Regions from separate parts of the Streptomyces sp. NPDC008313 genome, predicted to be linked through region 2. Evidence: riboswitches for the same ligand, from Rfam matches in the RefSeq annotation. Region 2 holds a riboswitch; each other region holds the start of a gene.
The links. Region 2 has a riboswitch for thiamine pyrophosphate ahead of thiC (phosphomethylpyrimidine synthase ThiC). Riboswitches for the same ligand answer to the same signal wherever they lie in the genome.
Positions count from the first base shown of each region.

Region 1: another riboswitch for thiamine pyrophosphate. It lies ahead of thiO (glycine oxidase ThiO); the one in region 2 lies ahead of thiC (phosphomethylpyrimidine synthase ThiC).
Region 3: another riboswitch for thiamine pyrophosphate. It lies ahead of ACFY93_RS24550 (thiamine ABC transporter substrate-binding protein); the one in region 2 lies ahead of thiC (phosphomethylpyrimidine synthase ThiC).

Region 1 is NZ_JBIBFR010000013.1:212,251-217,832, forward strand. It holds gene ACFY93_RS19555 (Rv2175c family DNA-binding protein) at 1-188, opposite strand, end outside; gene ACFY93_RS19560 (FAD-dependent oxidoreductase) at 310-1,548, opposite strand; partial or broken gene ACFY93_RS19565 (hypothetical protein) at 1,637-1,969, opposite strand; TPP riboswitch at 2,021-2,133, shown strand; gene thiO (glycine oxidase ThiO) at 2,131-3,333, shown strand; gene thiS (sulfur carrier protein ThiS) at 3,450-3,650, shown strand; gene ACFY93_RS19580 (thiazole synthase) at 3,654-4,448, shown strand; gene pknB (Stk1 family PASTA domain-containing Ser/Thr kinase) at 4,598-5,582, shown strand, end outside.
Region 2 is NZ_JBIBFR010000009.1:1,225-6,806, reverse strand. It holds gene ACFY93_RS13680 (SsgA family sporulation/cell division regulator) at 1-322, shown strand, start outside; gene ACFY93_RS13675 (YibE/F family protein) at 386-1,786, opposite strand; TPP riboswitch at 1,858-2,013, shown strand; gene thiC (phosphomethylpyrimidine synthase ThiC) at 2,006-3,820, shown strand; gene ACFY93_RS13665 (hypothetical protein) at 3,902-4,768, opposite strand; gene ACFY93_RS13660 (metallophosphoesterase) at 4,950-5,582, opposite strand, start outside.
Region 3 is NZ_JBIBFR010000019.1:74,915-80,496, reverse strand. It holds gene pyrH (UMP kinase) at 1-366, shown strand, start outside; gene frr (ribosome recycling factor) at 505-1,062, shown strand; gene ACFY93_RS24560 (phosphatidate cytidylyltransferase) at 1,062-2,198, shown strand; gene rlmN (23S rRNA (adenine(2503)-C(2))-methyltransferase RlmN) at 2,298-3,404, shown strand; TPP riboswitch at 3,476-3,581, shown strand; gene ACFY93_RS24550 (thiamine ABC transporter substrate-binding protein) at 3,706-4,758, shown strand; gene ACFY93_RS24545 (ABC transporter permease subunit) at 4,734-5,582, shown strand, end outside.

The sequences.
Region 1 (5,582 bases), on a different contig from region 2:
TTGTCCCCGTCGATGAAGTCGGCGGGGACGTGCAGCGCGCGGTTCTCACCACGGCGTACGGCGATGAGCTGGCCCTCCTTGACCAGCTGCCGGACGCGGGTCACCTCGACGCCGAACTGCTCGGCGATGTCGGGGAGGGTGAGCCACGCGGGGACGAGAGCATCGGTCTTTGCGTCAATCTCGGTCACGGGACAAGCCTGCCATCCCGGACCGACAGCCGGTAACCCGAGGACCGCCCGGCCGGGCTTCCGGTCCGGGTGGCCGCCGGCCGGGCGGCCGTCCGCGCCGCGGCCGAGCCGCGGCGGCGGGTCAGTCCCCGGCCGCCGCCGTCGCCTTCTTCAGCGGCCGCGCCGGGTCGGCCAGCAGGGCGGGGTCCATCGGGACGCACGACTCGATCAGCTTGCGGCCCTGGGCCAGGTCACGGGGGCGGCCGACCGCGAGGAGGGCGACGAGGCGGCCCTCGCGAAGCCAGCAGACCGTCCAGGCCGCGCCCGCCGGGTCGCCGCGCCAGACCGTCGTGTCGGCGGGCGCGTGGTGGCCGACGTACTGGACGAAGCGGCCGAACTGCTCGGACCAGAAGTACGGCACCGGGTCGTAGGCGGCGGGCACGTCTCCGACGATGTTGGCGGCGACCGTGCGCGGCCCCTGGAGGGCGTTGTCCCAGTGGTGGACGAGCAGCCGCTCCTCGTACCGGCCCGAGGGGAAGGAGGCGCAGTCGCCGACCGCGTACACGTCGGGCACGGAGGTGCGCAGGTGGTCGTCGGCGACGATCTCGCCGTGGGCGCCGAGCGCGACCCCGGAGCCGGCGAGCCAGCCGGTCGCGGGCCGGGCGCCGATGCCGACGACCACCGCGCCCGCGGGCACCCGTGAGCCGTCGTCCAGGACCACCGCCCCGTCCTCGACGCGCTCCACGCGCGCGCCGGTGCGCAGGACCGCGCCGCTGTCCTCGTACCAGGCGGCCATGGGCGCGGCCACCTCCGCGGGCAGCGCCCCCGCGAGCGGCCGGTCGGCGGCCTCGACGACGGTCACCGAGCAGCCCGCCTCGCGGGCCGCCGTGGCGAACTCCGCGCCGATCCAGCCCGCGCCGACCACCACGACGTCGTGCTGCCGGGCGAGGACGGGCCGCAGCCGCTCGGCGTCGTCGAGGGTGCGCAGCAGGTGCACGCCGGGGGTATCGCGCTCGCCCGGCAGCCGGAGGGGTTCGGCCCCGGTCGCCACGACCAGGACGTCGTACGGGACGGCCCCGGCGTCGGTGTCCAGTTCGTGGTCGCCGGGGCGCAGGCCGGTGGCCTCGCGTCCGAGCCGCAGCTCGATGCCGAGCGCGGCGAAGTCGACCTCGAAGGCGGAGGTCTCCGCCTTGCCGAGGAGCACGGCCTTGGAGAGCGGCGGTCTGTCGTACGGCTGGTGGGCCTCGGCGCCGATCAGCGTGACGTCGCCGGTGAAGCCCTGTTCCCGCAGGGCGACGGCGGCCTGCACCCCCGCCATGCCCGCGCCCACGACGACGATCCGCCGCCCGTCCCTGGCCCGTTCCCGCGTCAGCTCGCTCACTCGATCACCTTAGTCGCGGCGCCGTGCCGGTCGGCGCCGCCGGTTGCGTCCCGGTACCGCCCGGCCGCCCGGCGGTGCCGGGACCGGCGACCTCCTCCACCACACTCGTACCGCTGCCCGTCTGCGACTCCCACTCCCAGGTCTCCTCCAGGCGCAGCCGCCCGTCGTCCAGCTCGACGACCCGCGACCGGCAGTGCCCGCCGGACGTGGTCCCGTCCCGCTTCAGCTGCACGTACCGGAAGTCGAGCCGGTCGCCCTCACGGGTACCCACGAGGTGGCCGCGTACGACTTCGCCGCCCGCGTACTCGGCCCAGATCTCACCGTCCTTCTCGTGGTAGGTGAACCGGGTGCGGGTCCCGACCTGGCCCGGGGCCTGGTCGGCGACCGGGGCGAGGACGAGTGCGTCGAGCGAACGGGCCATGCGCGCAGGCTCCCTGTGGGGCTCGGGGACGAAGGGCTAGGGTGGCCAACGTAAAGGACTCGCGGGAGCCCGGACGCACCGGGCTGAGAGGGAGGCTGGACGGCCTCCGACCGTACGAACCTGATCCGGGTCATGCCGGCGAAGGGAGGGGCTGGACGCCCATGTCGCCTACAACGGACGACACATCCGTCTCACACCCCGGTACAGCGTGTGTACCGGACGTCCTCGTCGTCGGGGGCGGGATCATCGGTCTGGTCACGGCCTGGCGGTCCGCGCAGCGCGGTCTGCGCACCGCGGTCGTGGACCCCGAGCCCGGGGGCGGCGCGGCCCGGGTCGCGGCGGGGATGCTGGCCGCCGTCACCGAACTCCACTACGGCGAGCAGACGTTGCTGGGTCTCAACCTCGCCTCGGCGCGGCGCTATCCGGACTTCGCCGCCGAGCTGACCGAGGTGACGGGCCGTGATGTCGGCTACCGGCGGTGCGGCACGCTCGCCGTCGCCCTGGACGCCGACGACCGCGCCCATCTGCGCGAACTCCATGCCCTGCAGCGGGCGTCGGGCCTGGACTCGCAGTGGCTGAGCGGCCGCGACTGCCGCCGTCTCGAGCCGATGCTCGCGCCGGGGGTGCGCGGCGGGCTGCGGGTCGACGGCGACCACCAGGTGGACCCGCGGCGGCTCGCCGACGCCCTGGTCAGCGCCTGCGAGCGGGCCGGGGTCGTGTTCCACCGGACCTGGGCCGAGCGGCTGACCGTCGTGGGCGACCGGGCCACCGGAGTCGTGACGGCGGACGGCACGGCGCGGGCGGCGGGCCAGGTCGTCCTCGCCGCGGGCAGCCTCAGCGGACGGCTGGCGGGCGTCCCCGACGCCGTGCTGCCGCCGGTGCGCCCGGTGAAGGGCCAGGTGCTGCGCCTGACCGTACCGAAGCGGTACGCGCCCTTCCTGAACCGCACGGTGCGGGCCGTCGTCCGCGGCAGCCACGTCTACCTGGTGCCGCGCGAGAACGGCGAACTGGTCGTCGGCGCGACCAGCGAGGAGCTGGGCTGGGACACGACGGTGACCGCGGGCGGCGTCTACGAACTGCTGCGCGACGCCCACGAACTCGTCCCCGGGATCACCGAGCTGCCGCTCACCGAGACCCGGGCGGGGCTGCGCCCCGGCTCCCCCGACAACGCCCCGCTGCTCGGCCCGAGCGGACTGCCGGGGCTGCTGCTGGCCACCGGCCACCACCGCAACGGCGTCCTGCTCACCCCGGTCACCGGCGACGCCCTCGCCCACGCGCTGACCACCGGTGAGCTCCCCGACGAGGCCCGCCCGTTCACCCCGAGGCGGTTCAGCGCCGCCGCACTCTCGGAGCAGCCCGCATGAACGACCCCGCCACCACAGGCCCCGCCGACCAGGGCGCCACCGCCACAGGCCCCGACTCCCCGGGACCCGCCTTTCCGGACACCGCCGACGCCGGTCCCGCCGCGGACGCCGCCCCACTGGTCGTCTCCGTCAACGGCGAGCCGCGCCGCGTCGCGCCCGGCACCGCCCTCGGCACGCTCGTCGCCGCGCTGACGCCCGCCCCCTCCGGAGTGGCCGCCGCGCTCAACGAGACCGTCGTCCCGCGCGCGCAGTGGCCGTCCACCGCCCTGCGCGCGGGTGACCGCGTCGAAGTCCTCACAGCCGTCCAAGGAGGCTGACCCATGGCCGACGATCCCCTCCTCATCGGTGGTACGTCCCTCACCTCGCGCCTGATCATGGGCACGGGCGGCGCCCCCAGTCTCGACGTCCTGGAGCGCGCCCTGGTCGCCTCCGGGACGGAGCTGACGACGGTCGCGATGCGCCGGGTGAGCCCCGAGGCGCACGGTTCGGTGCTGTCCGTACTGGACCGGCTCGGCATCCGGGTGCTGCCGAACACGGCGGGCTGCTTCACCGCCGGCGAGGCCGTGCTCACCGCCCGGCTGGCCCGGGAGGCGCTCGGCACCGATCTGGTGAAGCTGGAGGTCATCGCCGACGAGCGGACCCTGCTGCCCGATCCGATCGAGCTGCTGGACGCCGCCGAGACCCTCGTCGACGACGGGTTCACCGTCCTGCCGTACACGAACGACGACCCGGTCCTCGCCCGGAAGCTGGAGGACGCCGGCTGCGCGGCGATCATGCCGCTCGGCTCCCCCATCGGCTCCGGCCTCGGCATCCGCAACCCGCACAACTTCCAGCTGATCACCGAGCACGCGCGCGTGCCGGTGATCCTGGACGCCGGGGCGGGGACGGCCTCCGACGCGGCGCTCGCCATGGAGCTGGGGTGCGCGGGTGTGATGCTCGCCTCGGCCGTGACCCGGGCGCAGGAGCCGGTGCTGATGGCCGAGGGCATGCGGCACGCGGTCGAGGCGGGACGCCTCGCGTACCGGGCGGGCCGCATCCCCCGGCGCCATTTCGCCGAGGCGTCCTCACCGGTGGAGGGCCTGGCCCGGCTCGACCCCGAGCGCCCGGCCTTCTGACCCGCCGGACGCCCGGCGGCGGCCGCGGGCGTCCGGGCGCGGAGGCAAGGGCACGGTACGGCACACCACAGTCACAGCTCTGCTGCATTCCGTCGCCGGATCACCCGTGACGGGTGGGCACGACAGTGGCGGCTCGTAGACTCCCCTGCGTGGATACGACCCTTCAGGACCCTCTCGTCGGCCGGGTGCTCGACGGCCGCTACCGCGTCGACGCGCGGATCGCCGTCGGCGGGATGGCCACGGTCTACCGGGCCCTGGACACCCGGCTCGACCGGGTCCTCGCGCTCAAGGTGATGCACCCGACGCTGGCTGCCGACGGCTCGTTCGTCGAGCGGTTCATCCGTGAGGCCAAGTCGGTGGCCCGGCTCGCGCACCCCAACGTGGTGCAGGTCTTCGACCAGGGCACGGACGGGTCGTACGTCTACCTCGCGATGGAGTACATCGCCGGCTGCACCCTGCGTGACGTGCTGCGCGAGCGGGGCGCGCTGCAGCCGCGGGCCGCGCTGGACATCCTGGAACCGGTGCTCGCCGCGCTGGGCGCCGCGCACCGCGCCGGGTTCGTGCACCGCGACATGAAGCCGGAGAACGTCCTGATAGGGGACGACGGCCGGGTGAAGGTCGCCGACTTCGGGCTGGTGCGGGCCGTGGACACGGTCACGAGCACGACCGGTGCCGTCCTCGGCACGGTGTCCTACCTCGCGCCCGAGCAGATCGAGCACGGCACCGCCGACACCCGGGTCGACGTGTACGCGTGCGGCATCGTGCTGTACGAGATGCTCACCGGCGACCGGCCGCACACCGGGGACTCCCCCGCCTCCGTGCTCTACAAGCACCTCCACGAGGACGTCCCGGCGCCGTCGGCGGCCGTGCCGGGGCTGGCCCCCGGGCTCGACGCCCTGGTCGCGTGCGCCACCGCGCGCACCCCCGGGGTCCGGCCGCACGACGCGGTGGCCCTGCTCTCCGAGGTCCTCCAGGCACGGGCCGGGCTGAGCGAGGAGCAGCTGGACGCGGTGCCGCCGCAGGCGGTCGCCCCCGGCGACGGACGGGACATCTCCGGGGACCGTACGAGCGTGATCCCGCGCTCGCTCTCGGTGCCGCGGCTGCTGCCGGTGAACGAGGACGAGACCGACGGGG
Region 2 (5,582 bases):
GACCTTCCACCTGCCCGGGGACGAACCGGTGACCTGGGCCTTCGGGCGTGAGCTGCTCAGTGACGGTGTGGAGGGCGCCTGCGGCGAAGGCGATGTGCACATCACGCCGGACGCCGACGAGGAGTCCGGTGACGTGCTGATCCGGCTTCAGGTCGGATGTGACCAGGCGCTCTTCCGGTCGGGCGCCGCTCCGCTGCTGGCCTTCCTGGACCGCACCGACAGACTGGTGCCGCTGGGGCGGGAGCGTGACCTCGCCGACTTCGATCTGCACCTCGACGAGGCCCTGGACCGCATCCTGGCCGAGGAGCAGAGCGCGGGCTGAGGCCGACGAACCACTGACCGTGCCGTAACGCTTCCTCTCGCGCGGACGACGAGCCTCGGTACGTCACCGCTTGCGGCGTCGGCCGTGCCCTGCGCGAACCGGCGTCGGGGCACCGGCCTGCGCCGGTACGCCCGCTCGGTCCGCCGAGACCACCAGAGCGGCCAGCGCGGTGGTCACCGGAACCGACGCGACCAGCCCGATCGAGCCGACGAGCGTGCGCACGATCTCCTCCGCGACCAACTCGCTGTTGGCGATGGTGCCGACACTGCTCTGCGCGATCGAGAAGAGAAGCAGCAACGGCAGCGCGGCGCCCGCGTACGCGAGGACCAGGGTGTTCACCACGGACGCGATGTGGTCGCGCCCGATGCGAATGCCCGCCCGGTACAGGCCGCGCCAGCCCATGGTCGGGTCCGCCTGATGCAGCTCCCAGACCGCCGAGGTCTGGGTCACCGTCACGTCGTCGAGCACCCCGAGCGAACCGATGATGACGCCCGCGAGCAGCAGACCGCTCATGTCGATCGACGGGTAGAGGCCGTGAATCAGGCCCGTGTTGTCGTCGACGTTGCCGGTCAGCGCGGCCCAGCCGATGAACATCGAGCCGAGCAGCCCGATCAGCAGCAGGGAGAGCAGCGTCCCGAGCACGGCCACCGACGTCCTCGCGGACAGTCCGTGGCACATGTACAGCGCGATGAGCATGATGGCGCTCGCTCCGACGACGGCCACGACCAACGGGTTCGAGCCCTGCAGAATCGCCGGGAGGATGAAGAGGGTCAGGACCCCGAAGCTCACGGCCAGCGCCACGAGCGCCATGACACCACGCATCCGGCCCACCACCACGACGGCCAGCGCGAAGATCCCCGCGAGCAGCGCCATGGGTACCGTGCGGTTCACGTCGGTGACCGAGTACTGAAGTTCCCTGGGTGCGGAGGGCTCGTAGGCGACCACGACCTTCTCGCCCTCGTGCAACTGCCGTGACTGGTCGGGCTGGACGAGCTCCGTGAACGTACGGCCCTTCTCCTTGCCGGTGTCGATCCGGATCGTCGCCTTCTTGCAGTCCCCGGGGGACCGGTCCTTCGCCGGCGTCCCCTCAGCGGTGGACGTGTCGCCGTCGGCCGCGCCCCCGGAGGCGTGCACGGACGCGCAGTCCACCGAGTCCACCTTGGTGACGGTGGCCTGCTGGGTCTGCCGGTCGAAGCCGACACCGGTGCGCTCGTGGGTCGGCGCACCCCCCGGCCATAGCACGATGAGCCCCACGACGACCGCGGCGGCGAAGGGAACCAAAACCGCGGCGATGACCCTGCGCAGATGCCGGGAGACCGGCGCGGCGGGGCCATGGCTGTGCGTGTGTCCGTGGCCGTCTCCGTGGCCGCCACCTGAACGGGTGCGGACTGCGAGGCCTTCACCGGAGCCGTGCCCGTGCGGCGGCTCGGAGGGTGGAAGCTCGGGCTGATGCGGAAGAGTCACCGGTCGATCATCGCAAGAACGAAGGGGGCCCACTGTTCACCGCGCCCGTCCGGGCGCTAGCGTGGAGGCACCTTTGCACACGCGGGAGCTCGGAGCACCGGGCTGAGAGGGCGCTGACGTCCGTCCCGTCGATGTTTCACATGAAACATCGACGACGGAAGCCGCTGCGTCGACCGCCGAACCTGTTACCGGGTAATGCCGGCGTAGGGAGTAGGTCTCATGACCAACAAGGACGTACGCACGCCTGCCTCCAGCCAGACGGACGACGCTGCCGTCCCGGCCGTTGGGGAGAGCAGTCAGCCCCAGGACGCCGGAACCATCGGCTGGCACAAGGCCTACGTCGACGGATCACGCCCCGATCTACGTGTGCCGGTCCGTCAAGTGCACCTGACCAACGGGCAGGCGGTCACCCTGTACGACACCTCGGGGCCGTACACCGACCCGGCCGTCGACACCGACGTACGCAGGGGTCTGGCGCCGCTGCGCGAGCCCTGGATCATCGCCCGGGGTGACACCGAGGAGTACGCGGGCCGCCCGGTCCGCCCCGAGGACGACGGGATCAAGCACACCTCGCCGCGCGGTGGACTCCGCAACCTCGACGCGGTCTTCCCCGGCAGGCCGCGCCAGCCGCGCAGGGGCCGTGACGGGAAGGCCGTGACACAGCTCGCCTATGCGCGACGGGGTGAGATCACCCCCGAGATGGAGTTCGTGGCGGTCCGGGAGAACGTCGACGCCGAGGTGGTGCGCGAGGAGATCGCGGCCGGCCGGGCGGTTCTTCCGGCGAACGTCAATCACCCGGAGATCGAGCCGATGATCATCGGCAAGCGGTTCCTGGTGAAGGTCAACGCCAACATCGGCAACTCGGCGGTCACTTCCTCCATCGAGGAGGAGGTGGAGAAGATGACGTGGGCGACCCGTTGGGGGGCCGACACGGTCATGGACCTGTCCACCGGACGCAACATCCACACCACCCGCGAGTGGGTACTGCGCAATTCGCCGGTGCCGATCGGCACCGTGCCGCTCTACCAGGCGCTGGAGAAGGTGGACGGCCGCGCCGAGGAACTCACCTGGGAGATCTACAAGGACACGGTCGTCGAGCAGGCCGAGCAAGGCGTGGACTACATGACGGTCCACGCGGGCGTACGCCTGCCGTACGTGCCGCTGACCGCGAACCGCAAGACCGGCATCGTCTCCCGCGGTGGGTCCATCATGGCGGCCTGGTGCCTGGCGCACCACAAGGAGTCGTTCCTGTACGAGAACTTCGAGGAACTCTGCGAGATCCTCGCCGCCTACGACGTCACGTACTCGCTCGGCGACGGCCTGCGGCCCGGATCGATCGCGGACGCCAACGACGAGGCGCAGTTCGCGGAGTTGAGGACCCTCGGGGAACTCAACACGATCGCGAAGCGTTACAACGTACAGACCATGATCGAAGGCCCGGGGCATGTCCCGATGCACAAGATCAAGGAGAACATCGACCTTCAGCAGGAGATCTGCGATGAAGCACCGTTCTATACGCTCGGCCCGCTGACGACAGACGTCGCGCCGGCGTACGACCACATCACCTCCGGTATAGGTGCCGCCATGATCGCGTGGTGGGGCACGGCCATGCTCTGCTACGTCACGCCCAAGGAGCACCTGGGTCTGCCCAACCGGGACGATGTCAAGACGGGCGTCATCACGTACAAGATCGCGGCTCATGCGGCGGACCTCGCCAAGGGGCACCCGGGCGCGCAGGAATGGGACGACGCCCTGTCGGACGCCCGCTTCGAGTTCCGGTGGGAGGACCAGTTCAACCTGGCTCTCGACCCGGACACCGCACGGGAGTTCCACGACGAGACTCTGCCGGCGGAGCCCGCCAAGACGGCGCACTTCTGCTCGATGTGCGGCCCGAAGTTCTGCAGCATGAAGATCTCGCAGGACATTCGTCGCGAGCACGGCGGCACACGCTCGGAGATCGAGGAGGGCATGGCTCAGAAGTCGAAGGAGTTCGCGGCGAGCGGGAACAAGGTGTACCTGCCCATGGCCGAATAGCGGCGCCGCGGCGGTGGCCGACGGCTCCGCTCACGAGTGACGGCGGCTTGCGCTCCCGGTGAGGGGGCGCAAGCCGGGATGTCACTCCGGCTGGTGCTCCGGGCCCCCGAAGTCCGGGCTGGAGAAGTCCGGGCTGGAGAAGCTGGGACGGGAGCCCGACGCCGGGCCGCCCTCGGGGCTGCTGAACCCGGGGCGGTGGTACCCGAGATGCGGCATACGGCCGGTCGGCTGCTGCGTCTTGGGGCCCACCGGAGCCGTGTCGGGGGTGGTGAGCGCATCGTGCAGGAACGGCAGGAAGCCGCGCTCCAGGAGGGCGTCGTGCCAGGCTTCTCTGGCGCGGGTCACCTCTTCGTCCAGCTCGCCGTGGGCCCCCGCCTCGAACGAGGCGGAGCCGTTGCGCAGGGCGGTCAGCAGCAGGCCACCGGCGGCGACCAGGATCGCGGCCGCGGTGATCGCGGCGAACACCCATCCCGTGGTGAGCAGGGTCTGCGCGAACGCCTGGCCGGGGGCGACCATCTTGAGGATGTAGCCCACGAGCAGGAATATCGCCGCTGACGTCCCTGCGAGGACGGGGGCGAGCACCGCGACGACGGCGACGGCGCCGGCCCCGGCCGTCTCGGTGACTTCTCCCATCGTGGTGGCGAGCCCCAGTCCTCCCGTGCCCGGCTCCGCGGAACCGGCTTCCTCGTGGGCGGACGGGGCGGACCGCGCCGGACGGCGCAGTTCCTCGCGGACCTTGACGTAATGCTGGTATTCGGCCGCGGCGGCCACCGTGATGAGGGCGGTGGCGTTGAGTGCCATGGTCCGCAGCTGTTCGGAGTTGAGCCGCCGGCCGACAGCGGCGAGTTCCGGTCGGTGTGGGGCGGAGCGCAGCGCCTCATCGAGGATCCGCTCGTACTCCTGGCGGTCCTCGTTCAGCAGGTGCTGCGGAACGCTGTTCATGTGCATCCCCCGATGCTCCGTAGGGCTTGGGGCTCGCACGCTGACGAGCCGTCGGGCAGAAACGGAGGGGAGCCTGCTACGGATAAGCCGATGGTAGAGCGGTGACGGTCCACCGTGACAGGGGGTTTCCAGAAATTGCCCCCTGGTCAGCGAAGTCCTCGGTGGACGACGCCGGTCCGGTGCATGCTCAGACGGCCAGGGGAAGTTGCTGGACCAGCAGCTTTCCGGCCATGGTCACGCCGCCGTCCATCGCGATGGCCAGGCCGTCGGCGTAGACGTGGGGTCCTTCCACGACCGGGCCCGAGGTGTCGTCGCCGTCCTCGGAGCCGACTTCGCCCAGCAGATAGGGGATCGGGCTGTGACCGTGCACGACGCGGCTGCCGCCGTAGACGTCCAGCAGCTCGCGGACGGCACCGGCGCCGTCGTCGCGGAAGGCGAACCGCTTGGTGAACTTGCGGAAGAGGTCCCAGCATTCGTCCGCGTCGTGGCGCGTGAGGGTCTCGCGGACGGTGTCGTTGACCGCTTCGATGGAGTCGCCGTAGTCGAGGTACGCCGTGGTGTCGGAGTGCACCAGCAGGTGCCCGTCGACCTGCTCCATGGCGTCGAGCCGCGCCATCCACTGGAGGTGGTGGTCCTGGAGGCGGTCCATGTCGGACTTCTGTCCGCCGTTGAGCAGCCAGGCGGCCTGGAAGGTGGCCGTCCCGGCGCCGGAGTTCACGGGGGTGTCACCGAACCGCTTGGCACCGAGCAGCAGCAGCTCGTGGTTGCCCATGAGCGCCTTGCAGTATCCTCCGGCCGCGGCTGCCTCGGCCGACAGCCG
Region 3 (5,582 bases), on a different contig from region 2:
GAGAAGGGCCGCGTGGTCATCTTCGGCGCGGGCATGGGGATGCCGTACTTCTCCACCGACACCACAGCGGCCCAGCGCGCCCTGGAGATCGACGCCCAGGCCCTGCTGATGGGGAAGAACGGCGTGGACGGGGTCTACGACTCCGACCCCAAGACCAACCCGGAAGCGGTGAAGTTCGACGCCCTCGGTTACGGCGAGGTCATCACGCGCGACCTCAAGGTCGCCGACATGACCGCGATCACCCTGTGCCGGGACAACAAGCTGCCGATCCTGGTCTTCGAGCTTCTGGCGGAGGGCAATATCGCGCGGGCCGTCAAGGGTGAGAAGATCGGCACTCTCGTGGGTGACCAGAGCGGCCGGGCCTGACGGCCGGGGATGGACCCTGACCGGGGGATGGACAATGTCCTGCCGGTCGGGAACGGTGCAGGAACAAGACGCGACGCAGCCGGCCGCCGACCGACGAGGACAGCTGCCGGGCCTACTCAAGACACGCAGGAGCAAGTGGTGATCGAAGAGACCCTCCTCGAGGCCGAGGAGAAGATGGAGAAGGCCGTCGTGGTCGCCAAGGAGGACTTCGCCGCGATCCGAACCGGTCGTGCGCACCCGGCGATGTTCAACAAGATCGTGGCGGACTACTACGGTGCGCTGACGCCGATCAACCAGCTGGCCTCGTTCTCGGTGCCCGAGCCGCGCATGGCCGTGGTGACCCCGTTCGACAAGAGCGCGATGCGCAACATCGAGCAGGCCATCCGCGACTCCGACCTGGGCGTCAACCCGAGCAACGACGGCAACATCATCCGGGTGGTGTTCCCCGAGCTGACCGAGGAGCGCCGCAAGGACTACATCAAGGTCGCCAAGACCAAGGGCGAGGACGCCAAGGTCTCGATCCGCTCGGTCCGCCGCAAGGCCAAGGACGCGATCGACAAGCTGATCAAGGACGGCGAGGTCGGCGAGGACGAGGGCCGCCGTGCGGAGAAGGAGCTCGACGACACCACGGCGAAGTACGTCGCCCAGGTGGACGAGCTGCTCAAGCACAAGGAAGCGGAGCTGCTCGAGGTCTGATGAACGACTCTTCCTGGGGAGCGCCGCCACAAGCCGGGTACTGGGGGCCTTCCGATCAGGGGTCTGCCCAGGGGGCGGCCCCGGCGGGTCCCGCATACGATGCGCATGACGCCCAGCACACTCGCCCCATGCCCATCGTGCCCGGGGCGACCGCACACGGCGGAGACCAGGACGACCACCGGGGGGCCGCTCGGGTGAGCGGCCCCCCGTTCCGCGACGACACACCGCCGGCAACGCCCCACCGGGCCGCGCCGCACGAGCCGCACAGCCCGCAGGAGCCCATGCCCAGCGCCCCCCAGCCCGCGCCCGCACCGCAGAAGAAGAGTGCGGGCCGAGACCTGGGTGCCGCCATAGGGGTGGGCGTCGGTCTCGGTGCGGTGATCGTCGCGTCCTTGTTCGTCGTGAAGGCCGTGTTCCTCGGCGTGATAGTCGTCGCCGTGGTCGTGGGCCTGTGGGAGCTAACCTCGCGGCTGCAGGAGCGCAAGGACATCAAGGCGCCCCTCGTGCCGCTGGCGGTGGGCGGCGCGGCGATGGTCGTCGCCGGATACGTCCGCGGTGCCGAGGGCGCGTGGGTGGCCATGGCGCTCACCGCGCTCGCGGTCCTGGTCTGGCGCATGACGGAACCGCCCGAGGGCTATCTGAAGGACGTCACGGCGGGCCTGTTCGCGGCGTTCTACGTGCCGTTCCTGGCGACGTTCGTGGCGATGATGCTGACCGCCGACGACGGCCCGCGCCGGGTGTTGACGTTCCTGCTCCTGACGGTGGTCAGCGACACCGGCGCGTACGCGATCGGCTGGCGCTTCGGCAAGCACAAGCTGGCGCCGCGCATCAGCCCGGGCAAGACCCGCGAGGGCCTGTTCGGCGCGGTCGCCTTCGCGATGGTCGCCGGCGCGCTGTGCACGCAGTTCCTGATCGACGACGGCGCCTGGTGGCAGGGCCTGCTCCTGGGCCTCGCGGTCGCGGCCAGCGCCACCCTCGGCGACCTCGGCGAGTCCATGATCAAGCGGGACCTCGGCATCAAGGACATGGGCACGCTCCTGCCCGGCCACGGCGGCATCATGGACCGGCTGGACTCCATATTGCCGACGGCACCGGTGGTGTGGCTGCTGCTGGTGATCTTCGTGGGTTCCGGATGAGTTCCGGTGACCGGCGCTGACCTGCGCAAACAGGGAAGAGGGCCTCGTCGTCCACAGACGGCGAGTCCCTCTTCGTACGTCTGCGACACTGGAAGGGTTATGCCTGCCCCTGGAGAACTCACATTCGTCGCGCCGCGCGGAGCCAAGAAGCCGCCGCGGCACCTTGCCGATCTCACGCCCGCCGAGCGCAAGGAGGCTGTCGCCGCCGTCGGCGAGAAGCCGTTCCGCGCCAAGCAGCTGTCGCAGCACTACTTCGCGCGGTACGCGCACGACCCGGAGCAGTGGACCGACATCCCGGCCGGTTCGCGAGCCAAGCTCCAGGAAGCGCTGCTTCCCGAGCTGATGACGGTCGTGCGGCATCTCTCCACCGACCAGGAGACCACGCGCAAGACGCTGTGGCGGCTCTTCGACGGCACGCTCGTCGAGTCGGTCCTGATGCGCTACCCGGACCGGGTCACCATGTGCATCAGCTCACAGGCCGGCTGCGGGATGAACTGCCCGTTCTGCGCCACCGGCCAGGCCGGGCTCGACCGGAACCTGTCCACCGGCGAGATCGTGCACCAGATCGTCGACGGGATGCGCGCCCTGCGGGACGGCGAGATCCCCGGCGGCCCGGCGCGGCTGAGCAACATCGTGTTCATGGGCATGGGCGAGCCGCTGGCCAACTACAAGCGGGTCGTCGGCGCGATCCGCGCGCTGACCGACCCCGAGCCGGACGGTCTCGGGCTGTCGCAGCGCGGGATCACCGTCTCCACGGTCGGCCTCGTCCCCGCCATCCACCGGTTCGCCGACGAGGGCTTCAAGTGCCGGCTGGCGATCTCGCTGCACGCCCCGGACGACGACCTGCGCGACACCCTCGTCCCCGTCAACACCCGGTGGAAGGTCCGTGAGGTCCTCGACGCCGGCTGGGAGTACGCGGCGAGGTCCGGGCGGCGCCTGTCCATCGAGTACGCGCTGATCCGGGACATCAACGACCAGGCGTGGCGCGGTGACCGGCTCGGCCGCCTCCTCAAGGGCAAGCCGGTCCACGTCAACCTGATCCCGCTGAACCCGACGCCCGGCTCCAAGTGGACCGCCTCGCGGCCCGAGGACGAGAAGGCGTTCGTCGAGGCAATCGCCGCCCATGGTGTACCCGTCACGGTCCGGGACACCCGTGGCCAGGAGATCGACGGGGCGTGCGGTCAGCTCGCGGCGACCGAGCGGTAGTGTGGCCCGGGTAAGCACCGGATGCGTACGGAGCGTACGGTGCGTACAGCGTCATCCGTAGGTACATCTTCATATTCCGACAGGGGAGCGCCACAGCGCTGAGAGTGCGGCACAGGCCGCAGACCCTCTGAACCTTGCCCAGGTCATTCTGGGTAGGAAGTTCGGTCGTTACTCGAGCTGTTGCGCCCTGCCCGGGGACTTTCAGAGGTCCCCGGGCAGGGCCGCGTCTCTTCCTGGTCACCCCAGGAGGAATCCAGTGAGCACCACCAGCACCGCACGTACCGGCAGAGCGATCACGGCGATGGCCGTCGGTCTGGGACTCGTCACGCTCTCCGCGTGCGGTACGTCCGACTCCGGCGACAAGGCCGCCGGCTCGAAGACCGTGACGCTCGTCAGCCACGACTCCTTCGCCTACTCCAAGAGCGTGCTCAAGGCGTTCGAGAAGGAGTCCGGCTACAAGGTCAGGGTCCTCAAGGACGGCGACGCCGGCCAGGCCGTCAACAAGGCGATCCTGACCAAGGACAACCCGCAGGGCGACGTCTTCTTCGGCGTCGACAACACCCTGCTCTCCCGCGCCCTCGACAACGGGCTGTTCCAGCCGTACGAGCCCAAGGGCTCGGACCTCGTCCTCCCCGAGTACCGCGTCGACCGGGCCAAGCACCGGGTGACGCCCATCGACTCCGGCGACATCTGCGTCAACTACGACAAGAAGTACTTCGCCGATCACAAGCTGGACCCGCCGTCCACCTTCGACGACCTGGCGAAGCCCGCGTACAAGAACCTGCTCGTCACCGAGAACGCGTCCACCTCCTCGCCGGGCCTCGGCTTCCTGCTCGGCAGCGCGGCGAAGTACGGGGACAAGGGCTGGCAGGACTACTGGAAGAAGCTCAAGGCCAACGGCGTCAAGGTGGTCGACGGCTGGGAGCAGGCCTACAACGAGGAGTTCTCCGGGTCCGCCGGCGGCAGGAAGGCCAAGGCCGACCGCCCGCTCGTCGTCTCCTACGCCTCCTCCCCGCCCGCCGAGATCATCTACGCCGACCCGAAGCCGAAGACCGCGCCCACCGGCGTGGCGACCGGCACCTGCTTCCGGCAGGTCGAGTACGCGGGCCTGCTGAGCAACGCCGGGAACACCAAGGGAGGCAAGGCGCTCCTCGACTTCCTGCTCAGCAAGGAGTTCCAGGACGACATGCCGCTCAACATGTTCGTGTACCCGGTCCGGGAAGCCGCCCAGGTTCCCCCGGAGTTCACGAAGTTCGGCCCGCAGGCCGAGAACCCCGAGACCATGGACCCGGCCGACATCGCCGACCACCGTGACCAGTGGGTCAAGTCGTGGACCTCACTCGTACTGAAGTAGCGAGCGGGCACCGCGCGGCGGACTCCCGTCCTCGCTCGGGCGCGGCGCGGCTGGGCCTGATGGCCCTGCCCGTCGCGTTCTTCGCGGTGTTCTTCGCCTACCCCGTCGCGGCGATCGTCGCCCGGGGACTCAGGATAAACGGCGTCTGGCAGTTCGGGCGGATCGGTGAGGTGCTCGCCGATCCCGGCATCCGGCACGTCCTGTGGTTCACCACCTGGCAGGCGCTCGCCTCGACGGCCCTCACGCTGCTGATCGCACTCCCCGGCGCGTATGTGTTCGCGCGCTTCGACTTCCGGGGCAAGCAGGTGCTGCGCGCGGTCGTCACGGTGCCCTTCGTGCTGCCCACCGTCGTCGTCGGCACCGCGTTCCTGGCCCTGGTCGGCCGGGGAGGGCTCCTCGACGGCCTGTGGGGGGTGCGCCTGGACACCACGGTCTGGGCGATCCTCCTCGCGCACGTGTTCTTCAACTACGCGGTCGTCGTCCGTACCGTCGGCGGGCTCTGGGCGCAGCTCGACCCGCGGCAGGAGGAGGCCGCCCGGATGCTCGGCGCCTCCCGCCTCGCGGCGTGGCGCACGGTGACGCTCCCGGCGCTCACGCCCGCCGTCGCGGCGGCCGCGCTCATGGTCTTCCTGTTCACCTTCACCTCCTTCGGCGTGGTGCAGATCCTCGGCGGCCCCGGGTTCTCGACCCTGGAGGTGGAGATCTACCGCCAGACCTCGGAGATCTTCGACCTGTCCACGGCGGCCGTGCTCACCCTCGTCCAGTTCGCGGCGGTCGGCGCGGTCCTCGCCGTGCACGCCGGGACCGTACGCCGCCGGGAGAGC